DNA from 3 places in the Bacillus sp. LR--39 genome. Region 3 is predicted to be linked to each of the others. Evidence: riboswitches for the same ligand, from Rfam matches in the RefSeq annotation. Region 3 holds a riboswitch; each other region holds the start of a gene.
What was found. Region 3 has a riboswitch for S-adenosylmethionine ahead of ACWHAR_RS06525 (phosphoadenylyl-sulfate reductase). Riboswitches for the same ligand answer to the same signal wherever they lie in the genome.

Region 1 (3,255 bases), on a different contig from region 3:
CAGGCGGCCAAAACTCCCGCGAACACAAGCAGCAGCGCACTTAATACAATCTTTTTCAATGTAAATCCTCCCTTATCTTTTGTCTATTATATTTGTAATCACATCACCGATAATCTGAATGATAAAGACGATGATGAGTATAAATACTGTCGCTACAAACGTTACATCCGTATTATTGGACTGGTAGCCTTCTACATATGCAAGGTTTCCGAGTCCGCCTGAACCGATGGCGCCGGCAATGGCGGTAGATCCGATCAGGGCGATGGCCGTAACGGTGATACCTGAAATTAACGCAGGCATTGATTCAGGAATCAGCACTTTGAAGATAATTGTCGGTGTCTTTGCTCCCATTGATCTGGCAGCTTCGATGACTCCTTTATTGACTTCCCGCAGCGCGATTTCAACAAGTCGGGCATAAAACGGCGCGGAGCCGATAATCAGCGCCGGCAATGCGGCGTTCGGCCCTAAAATCGATCTGACTAAAAACTTAGTAAAACCGAGAAGCAGAATAATTAAAATAAGAAACGGAATAGACCTGAAAATATTAACGACCGCCGCAATCACGGTGTTAATGATTTTATTTTCCCATAAGCTTCCCTTGCCCGTTAAAAAGAGCAGAAGACCGAGAATCGCTCCGATGATAAATGAAAAAACTAAAGCAATGACCGTCATATAAAGGGTCTCGTATGTGGCCGTCCACAGCTCGGTTATATCAACGTTCGGGAACCATTTTTCAAACATTTGTGATCACCTCTGCTTCTACCTGTTTGTCTTTGATGAACCGGATCACGTTTTCTACTTCTTTTTCCTGACCGTCAATATGAATGAATAAAGAACCGTAGGCTCCGTCCTTCGTCTGTGAAATTTTCCCCTGCAGAATATTGACGTCCACATCAAAGTTTCGGATCATTTCCGTAATGAGGGGCTGCTCAGCTGCCTGCCCGACAAATGAAAGCTGAATCGTTTTTCCTGTCGCTGTTTCCTGCAGAAAATGCTGGATGGTTTCTTTCGTCTCCTCCGGTTCTGTCACCTGCTGAACGAAACGCTTGGTCATCGGTTCGCGCGGGTTTCTGAAAACTTGGAGTACTTCGCCTTCTTCAACGACTTTCCCGTTTTCCATGACGGCGACTCTGTTGCAGATTTTTCGGATGACGTGCATTTCATGGGTAATGAGCACGATCGTCAGACCGAGTCTGTCATTTATATCGGATAAAAGATCCAAAATTGAATCGGTCGTCTGCGGATCAAGCGCTGATGTCGCTTCATCGCACAGAAGGACTTTCGGATTATTGGCGAGCGCCCGGGCGATGCCGACACGCTGCTTTTGACCGCCGCTCAGCTGCGACGGATAAGACTTTTCTTTCCCCTCTAATCCGACCAGTTTAATCAATTCATCAGCGCGGCGGACCCGTTCGCTTTTTTTCACGCCGGCGATTTCCAGCGGGAACATAATGTTCTCCCGGACGGTGCGCGACCACAGAAGGTTAAAATGCTGGAAGATCATGCTGATTTCCTGGCGCGCTTTTCTCAGTCCGCGGCTGCTTACTTTATTTAATTCCGTCCCCGCGACTTCCACGGTTCCCGACGTCGGCTTTTCAAGGCCGTTCAGGAGACGGATTAAGGAACTTTTACCAGCTCCGCTATATCCTATAATTCCAAATATTTCGCCCTTTTTGATATCAAGAGTGACATCTTGGACAGCATTGACATCCCCATGCTTCGCTTTGTAAATTTTTGAAACATTTTGAAGATGGATCAAAGCAATCACCCGCCTTACACTATTCTAAGAAATCTTCCGGGTTTCTCCGCAAAAGAAAAGCCTTTCTGCAAAAATGAGCAGAAAGGCTTATTGAAAAAGGCCTTTCTCTCATCTTCCAAAGCAGACCGCTTCGAGTGAATTGGCACCATTTCAACATTGTTGATGGTTGCCGGGCTTCATAGGGCACTTCCCTCCACCTCTCTTGATAAGAGAAAACATATCGTATTTTCGTCCGGAAATTCTTACTGTAGAATAGCACGGCGAATGATAAAAAGTCAATAAAATAAATATTGGAAGCTATTGTCACATAGTAGATTGGCAGTTTAAGGCCGTTTACTGATCGCCTGAAAAAATCCGTTTGTCAGCCAGAGGATGGCCTCCAGCTTCAGCAGAGCTCTGAATGATCCTTTCACTTTGAGTTTTCCGCTTTGGATAAGCTTTTGCAAAGAGACATCACCATGCAGGAGATGGATGATTTCCGTCTGGTTTCCGTAAAAGGTCAAATTAGATTTTTCCTTTGAAACCGACGTTTTTCTCATTTCTCCCTGTCCGTTAATTGAGACCGTTAAGGCTTCTGTTTCTCCTTGGAATGTAATCAGCAGCGTTGAGGCGTTTAATAGCGGTTTCAAAAACAGATGCTGTCCGTCATTCTCTGAAACTTCTATTTTCTCCACTCGTATAACCTCCCGTTTTAATGGCCATACATACACTTTCTCTTTTTAACGGACAGAACCCTTTATAAACCGCACGACATTTTCCTGTAAATATTGTCACATCGGGAACGTTTGCGATGTTTTTTGTTTAATCAGCTCATATAAATAGGAAACGGAGCGGAAGGCGTATCCTTTCTCAACAAGCTCTCCGCCTTTAAACAGCAAAAAGCACGGAACGCTTTCAATCTGATAGGCTTTGGCGAATGCGGGGGAATAATTCACGTTGTTTTTATAGAAGGCGGCGCCGGGCAGCATTTCTTCGACGACAGTAAGCATTTTGGACGCCAGCTGGCATGTGCCGCAAAACGGGGTGTACAAATACAGGAGATAAACGTCATCCTGAATCGATTCGAGTTCATTTTCTTGGAGTTCTTTCATGTTTACCACCTCAGGTCGTTCTTTTTCAAAAATACAGTGTCAGCATCAAAGCCGGCTCTGATCAGCACAGATGCGAGATGATGGCCTGGGCACGACTCGACTTGCCTGTATGTTCTGTCTATATAAATATGGCGCGCTTCGGGAAGCTCCCGTTTCAGCTGTTTTCTTAATTTTTCTCCGGAGTCATCTGCGTCCGTTAAAATATAGACGTCTCTGTCAAACAGGCGGTCCGCCAAATCTTCCAGTTCGGTTTGGCCGATCGTCCCGTTTGTACAGACGATTTCTGCGGGTTCGATGAGCACTTCCCTGACTTTGATTTTATCAGATTTTCCTTCTACGATAATGACCTTTTCATCTCCGTTGTACATAAGCGCGTCACCTGCCGATTGTTTTAGCGTCAGATTG
Region 2 (3,255 bases), 270 kb from region 3:
CTGTAACACATATGCGTATGAATCTGCGTCTCATTTTGCACAGAAGACGTCGTTAACCGGAATGCTTCTGCGGCCCAAGTTAAATATTCATCCCAATCCTGCGTTTTTAACGGCAGTCCTTCGCGGAGCGCGGGTTCATCCACTTGGATAATCTGAATACCGGCATCTTCAAGCGCTTTTACTTCTTTTCTGAGGGCAAGCCCGATCTGGAAGGCGATTTCTTTTCTTGAAATATCCACACGCGGGAATGACCAGTTTAAGATGGTGACAGGTCCCGTCAGCATGCCTTTCATGTGTTTTTCCGTCAGCGATTGGGCGTAGACCGTATCTTTTACCGTCATCGGTTCGATAAATTCGACATCTCCGAAAATGACAGGCGGACGTACGCAGCGTGAACCGTAAGACTGCACCCATGCATATTTCGTAAAGGCGAATCCGGCCAGTTTTTCACCGAAGTATTCGACCATGTCCGTCCGCTCAAATTCTCCGTGAACGAGCACGTCTAAGCCGATTTCTTCCTGAATGTCAACCCAGCGCTTCGTTTCCGCATTAATAAAGGCTTGGTACTGTTCATCAGTCCAATCTTTTTTGCGCCATTTTTGCCGTGCGCTCCGCACCTCGGCAGATTGAGGGAAGCTTCCGATTGTCGTCGTCGGCAGAAGGGGGAGACCGAGTGATTCATTCTGCAGCGCCAATCGTTCTTCAAAGATTGCCGGACGGGAGAAATCTTTTTCCGTCAGCTGATTCAGCTCTTCTTTTTGAGCTGAGTTCGCTCCTGTTGCGAATGCTTTTAAAGCCTTAAGTGCCGCTTTTGATTCTTCGATCTGCTCACTGACGGCCGCTTTTCCGGACAGAAGCCCTTCTTTTAAGACGCCGAGTTCCGCCAGTTTTTCTTTAGCGTATGACAGGCCGTTCAGCAAATCCTTTTCAAGATGCTCGTCAGGGTGTTTCGCCACCGGCACGTGCAGAAGGCTGCTTGAAGGCTGAATCCATAACTCCTCAACATCAGCGTGGCTGAGGATATCCGAAGCCGCGTCAAGGCGTTCTTCAACATCGATTTTCCAAATGTTCCGGCCGTCGACCACACCGGCTGCCAGTACTTTATCTTTCGGGAAGCCGTGCTTTTTCAGCTGCTCAAGGTTTCTGCCTTTATCATGTACGAAGTCAAGCCCGATTCCCTGTACAGGATAAGAAACGAGTTCTTCATATGCATCAACCGAATCGAAGTATGTCTGCAGGAGGACATTCAGTCCTGAAAGCTCTTTTGTGATCGCCTCATAGAGGTCTTTGGCGGCGCGGACATCTTCAGAAGAAGCTGTCACAAGGGCAGGCTCATCAATCTGAACCCATTTGACGCCTTCTGCTTCAAGCTCTTTCAGCAGCTGCACATAAAGAGGAACAAGGCGCTTTTGAATCGCTTTCGCTTCTGATTCTTCGTATCCTTTCGCAAGTGTGACGAATGTGTACGGACCGACGATGACAGGTTTTGTTTCCGCTCCGAATTCTTCTTTGATCCGGCGGTAGTCGTCAAGCTGTTTGTTTCTCGTCAGACGGAATTCAATGCTTTCGTCATATTCAGGAACGATGTAATGGTAGTTGGTATTGAACCATTTCGTCATTTCACTGGAAACGGCGTCTTTTACACCGCGGGCAATCGCAAAGTATGTATCAACGGGATCCGTGATGCTGCGGAATCTTTCCGGAATCCAGTTAAAGCTGACGGCTGTATCAAGCACATGGTCATAATGGGTGAAATCAGAGACCGGCACGATATCGATATGTTGGTCAAGCTGTGTTTTGACAGCTGATAAGAATAAACCGTCAAGCTCTTTAAGAAACGTTTCTTTATCAGTGTTACCTTTCCAATAAGCCTCAAGCGCTTTTTTCCATTCTCTGTTCAAGCCGATTCTCGGAAAACCGAGGTTCGAAGTTTTGATTGTTGTCATTAAGTTTCCTCCTTTAAGTGAGATGTAACAAAAAAGCCTCTTTCTCATGAGAGAAAGAGGCTTTAACTTCAAAATGCAAGCCTCTCTTATCTCTCAGATCACGTCTGATGGAATTAGCACCGTGCCTTATGAGACAGTCGTCTCGGCGCAAAAATCACGCGCCCCATTTCACAATGGAATTACGGTCGGTTGCTGTTGGGGTCAAAAGGCCAATCCCTCGCCCAACTCTCGATAAGAGAAAATATTTCAATTTTTTTGAAAAGTTACATCATTTGTTGGTTATCTTATCAGCTTATTCAGATCACTGTCAATAGAAAATCTCACAATTTAAAAATTGGTGATATGACAAGCTGATTAATCATTATACGAGAAAAATATCAGAAAGACAGCAGCTGGGCCTGTTCGGCTCTTTCCATCAGCACTTCAGGCGCGTCTAAATACAGAAATCCGTTCCCGGCCAATGTTTTGGAGATGTCCAAAGGAAGGGTCCGCCGCACGAGCTGGGCGTAGACTTCAGCCTCAGAAAGCGTCCGCTGAAACGCGTCCTGTTCAAGCCCTTTTATTAAGGCAAGTGCTCCGCTCACATGCGGGGCGGCCATTGAAGTGCCCGTCAGCTTCCCGTATTTATGGTTGGGAAGGGTGGAGAGAATATTTTCTCCCGGAGCCACCAGGTCAATCTCTTTATTTGCGTTTGAAAATTCAGACGATTTACGGGCGATTGAGACTGATCCGACTGCGATCACTTCGTTGTAAGCGGCCGGATACGACAGTTCCTCTGTACGCTCGTCTCCGTCGCCTTCGTTTCCTGCTGCGCAAACGACCAGAACACCGCTTTTTACCGCATTTGTGACGGCTTCTTTCAATTCAGGCACATCGCTTGGCCCGCCGAGTGACATGGAAATGATATCGGCCTTTTGTTCAACGGCGTAGTTGATGCCGTTAATGATCCATTCGTATTTGCCGCTGCCGTTTTGACCGCCGAGAACTTTAACGATTAAAAGGCTTGCTTCCGGCGCGACACCCGAAATTCCGCCGTTTGAATCATTGGCGGCAATCGTTCCGGAAACGTGTGTCCCGTGTCCGTTATAATCGGAAATCGCGTCTTCTTTGCCTCCGTCATCATCGGTGAAGTTTTTCCCGCCGACAATCCGGTCTTTCAAATCAGGATGATTGATGTCGCAGCCTGTGTCAAGCACCGCGATTTTAATATCCTTGCCTTTAAACCCTTTTGCCCACAACTCTGGCGCCTTAATCACTTTAATCCCCTCAGGAAGCTCGTTCACATCCATGATCTGTTCATCCGTGACAT
Region 3 (3,255 bases):
TATGCCTTCTCCGGCTGAAAATCTCGTAATCTTTTTCCCGTTGGTTTCAAGCACTTTACGTCCTAAAAGCAGAGCGCCGAAAGCGACAAAGATGCCTCCGTATAGCGTTCCTTTGGACACGCTGAGCACGCCCGCCGCAACCAGAGGGCCCACCGCATTTGCGACATTGTTCATTCCGGCTGAAAAAGCTTCCCAAAACCCCGCAATCAGCAGCACAATCCCTAAAATCTTCTGTTTCCGATTCGAAATGACTCGAATATTCAGAGAACTGAATACCTTCGAGACGAGAAACGTGAAACAGAACGCGACAAACGGTACGAGCACCCAAAAACTCACGATGACCAAAAGATGCTGTAAAAACAATACTTTGTACGCGACGCCGACACCGACAATCGCCCCGACAGTGACCTCACTCGTCGACAGCGGAATGCCCAGCACATTCGCCGTGAATAACGATAGCGCCGCCGATCCGATAATAATGCAGACAATGGTGAGCGTAATGGTTTGTTCGGGAATGATTCCGCCGCTGATCGTCTTAACGACTTCACCGCCGCCGATAACCGCCCCTGACAGGACTCCGGCCGCGCAGATGATCAGCGCATACGTTTTCTTTTTAACGGCGCCGGACCCGTAAGCGACTCCCATTGAAGCCGCGGCTCCGCTGGCTCCGATATTCATGGCAAAAAACAGGCAGAATAAAATAGCGGCTAATTCCATCGTGCAGCTCCTTTATTCATGCAGTCCGCATTCTGTTTTCGCCATGCCGTTCCATCTGCCGCTCCGCAAATCTTCCGCGGTAAACGCAGGTGAAGTGCACGGTTCACAGCCGATGCTCGGATACCCCTGATCATGGAGGATATTGTAATCCAGCTCATGCTTGGAAGTATATCTCCAGATGTCTTTCCATGTCCAATGGATCAGCGGGCATACTTTAATCGATTGAAACTTGTCGTCTTTATTCAGGAAATTCGTATTCGCCCGGCTCGGCCCTTGATCCCGGCGAAGACCGGACAGCCATGCCGGATGCCCCGCGAGCGCTTCTCTTAACGGCAGAATTTTTCTGATGTAGCAGCACTGGTTCGGTTCTCTTTCCCACAGTTTATCTCCGTGAGCCTCGGCTTGTTCTTCAAGAGTAAGGCTTGGCTTTTTCAGGATAATGTTCAGCCCCGGATAACGTTCTTTCACTTTTTCGATCGTTTCATATGTTTCTTTAAAGTGAAGACCCGTATCGAGAAACACGATTTCCGCGTCTTTCTTTACTTTAGAAATTAAATCGATCAGGACGATGCCTTCAATCCCGAAGCTGCACGCGTAAACAAGCTGGTCTCCGTAGTGGCCGTATGCCCATTTTAAAACGGACAGCGCGCCTTTATAGGAATCGTCTTCCGGAAATGTAATCGCCGGCTCTTCCCATGTGTCATACGTTAGCATTTTTCCTTTCCTCCTCCCGGAGACAATCAAACAGCTGTTGCTTTCTGCCGGTTGTCTTATCCCTCAATCTTTTTTTCATATAAAAAACTTTCAATCCAGCGGAATGAAAGACAGTGACCCGGTATAGCCCTTATCTTCAAAATGCTGTGCATTTTTCTGGATGCGGCACCTTGCATGACACGCAGGTTGCCGGGCGTCATCGGTCCAGTCCCTCAGCCGCTCTTGATAAGCTTTTTAGATTTGTACTAAATTTTAGCACAATTCTAACAGAAGTCAACCCGAGTTTTTTGATAGGAATAATAAAACAGGCCCTGAGGCCTGTTTTTATTGTCATTATTTTTTAAACCAATCTTTTGACTCGGGATTCTGTTTCCATGATTTCAGTTTTTCAATGTCATCTGAATGTATCGTTCCGTTTGCAAGCGCGACTTCAATCAGCGTGTCATAATCCGTTAACGAGTAATAAGGAAGACCCGCTTTTTTAAAGGCTTCTTTTGCTTTCGGCAGTCCGTATGTAAAAATGGAAATGACGCCGAGGACTTCCGCGCCCTCTCTTTGAAGGGCCGCCGCAGCTTCAAGCACGCTGCCCCCGGTAGAAATCAAGTCTTCAATCACGACTGTTTTTTGTCCTTTCTTAATGGCGCCTTCTATTTGATTTCCTTTGCCGTGCGCTTTCGGTTTGCTTCTGACGTAGCACATCGGCGCGCCTGTACGGTCTGCTAGAAGCGCAGCATGCGGAATGCCCGCCGTTGCAGTGCCCGCGATCATCTCCGCCTCGGGGAAATGCTCTTTCAGCAGTTTGCCGAGCCCGTCCGCCACATCATTTCTCACTTTTGGATACGACAATGTCAGACGGTTGTCACAATAGATCGGTGATAAAATGCCGCTCGCCCACGTAAACGGCTCATTCGGGCGTAAAAAGACAGCTTCAATGTGTAATAGATGTTTTGCGATAGCCTGTTTCATCGGCGAACGCCCTCCCATTCCAGTTTAATTGCTTCATATGCTTCAACGGGGTTTTCCGCTTTTGTAATTGAGCGGCCCACGACGATCGCTGACGAACCGTTTTCTTTCGCAAATGACGGAGTCGCCGTCCGGACTTGATCGTCAGCTGCGTCACTGGCCGTGCGGATGCCCGGCGTGACTGTCAGAAATGAAGGCCGGACCGCTTCATAAATGGCTTTTGTTTCATGTACCGAACATACCACTCCGTCCAGCCCGCACTCTTCCGCCATTTTGCCGTAATGCACAACCGTTTCTAACAGCGGCTTATGCAGCAGAAGCTCTTCCTTCGCCACCTGCTCTGAAGTGCTGGTCAGCTGCGTCACCGCGATTAAAGACGGGCGTTTTCTGCCTGCCGGCGTGCCTTCTTCAAGCCCCTCAAGGGCCGCGCGCATCATGCGTGCGCCCCCTGCTGCATGCACATTGACGAGATCAACGCCGAGGCCGGCCAGCCGCTTCATCGCTTTATTGACCGTAGTCGGGATATCATGAAGCTTTAAATCTAAAAATATATCACAGTTCCGTTCTTTTAATTGGTGAATGATGGCGGGGCCTTCCTGATAAAAAAGTTCCATCCCCGTTTTGACAAAAAGCCTTTCCTTTTCAAACAAGTCTAAAAACGTTAAAGTCTCTTCCCCTGATGCAAAATCAAGCGCGATGATGGGCAGGTTGTTTTTCATGTTTCCAGCTCCTTCCGATGCATTCACTTACAGATTGAAAGCCGTGTTGGCGCAGCACACGGGGAAGCTGTTCTATGATTTCCGGGCAGACGAACGGATTGACGAAGTTTGCCGTGCCGACGGCAACCGCACTTGCTCCCGC

Region 1: linked by a shared signal. The riboswitch ahead of metN (methionine ABC transporter ATP-binding protein MetN) and the one ahead of ACWHAR_RS06525 (phosphoadenylyl-sulfate reductase) in region 3 are both predicted to bind S-adenosylmethionine.
Region 2: linked by a shared signal. The riboswitch ahead of metE (5-methyltetrahydropteroyltriglutamate--homocysteine S-methyltransferase) and the one ahead of ACWHAR_RS06525 (phosphoadenylyl-sulfate reductase) in region 3 are both predicted to bind S-adenosylmethionine.

The regions. Positions count from the first base shown of each region.
Region 1 is NZ_JBSIOT010000002.1:830,440-833,694, reverse strand. It holds gene metQ (methionine ABC transporter substrate-binding lipoprotein MetQ) at 1-59, opposite strand, end outside; gene ACWHAR_RS13965 (methionine ABC transporter permease) at 73-741, opposite strand; gene metN (methionine ABC transporter ATP-binding protein MetN) at 734-1,759, opposite strand; SAM riboswitch class I at 1,865-1,971, opposite strand; gene ACWHAR_RS13955 (SCP2 sterol-binding domain-containing protein) at 2,083-2,433, opposite strand; gene ACWHAR_RS13950 (thioredoxin family protein) at 2,530-2,850, opposite strand; gene ACWHAR_RS13945 (toprim domain-containing protein) at 2,853-3,218, opposite strand.
Region 2 is NZ_JBSIOT010000001.1:1,640,201-1,643,455, reverse strand. It holds gene metE (5-methyltetrahydropteroyltriglutamate--homocysteine S-methyltransferase) at 1-1,946, opposite strand, end outside; SAM riboswitch class I at 2,030-2,184, opposite strand; gene ACWHAR_RS07695 (S8 family peptidase) at 2,324-3,255, opposite strand, start outside.
Region 3 is NZ_JBSIOT010000001.1:1,366,493-1,369,747, forward strand. It holds gene ACWHAR_RS06520 (inorganic phosphate transporter) at 1-717, opposite strand, end outside; gene ACWHAR_RS06525 (phosphoadenylyl-sulfate reductase) at 730-1,431, opposite strand; SAM riboswitch class I at 1,559-1,663, opposite strand; gene pyrE (orotate phosphoribosyltransferase) at 1,765-2,397, opposite strand; gene pyrF (orotidine-5'-phosphate decarboxylase) at 2,394-3,113, opposite strand; gene ACWHAR_RS06540 (dihydroorotate dehydrogenase) at 3,082-3,255, opposite strand, start outside.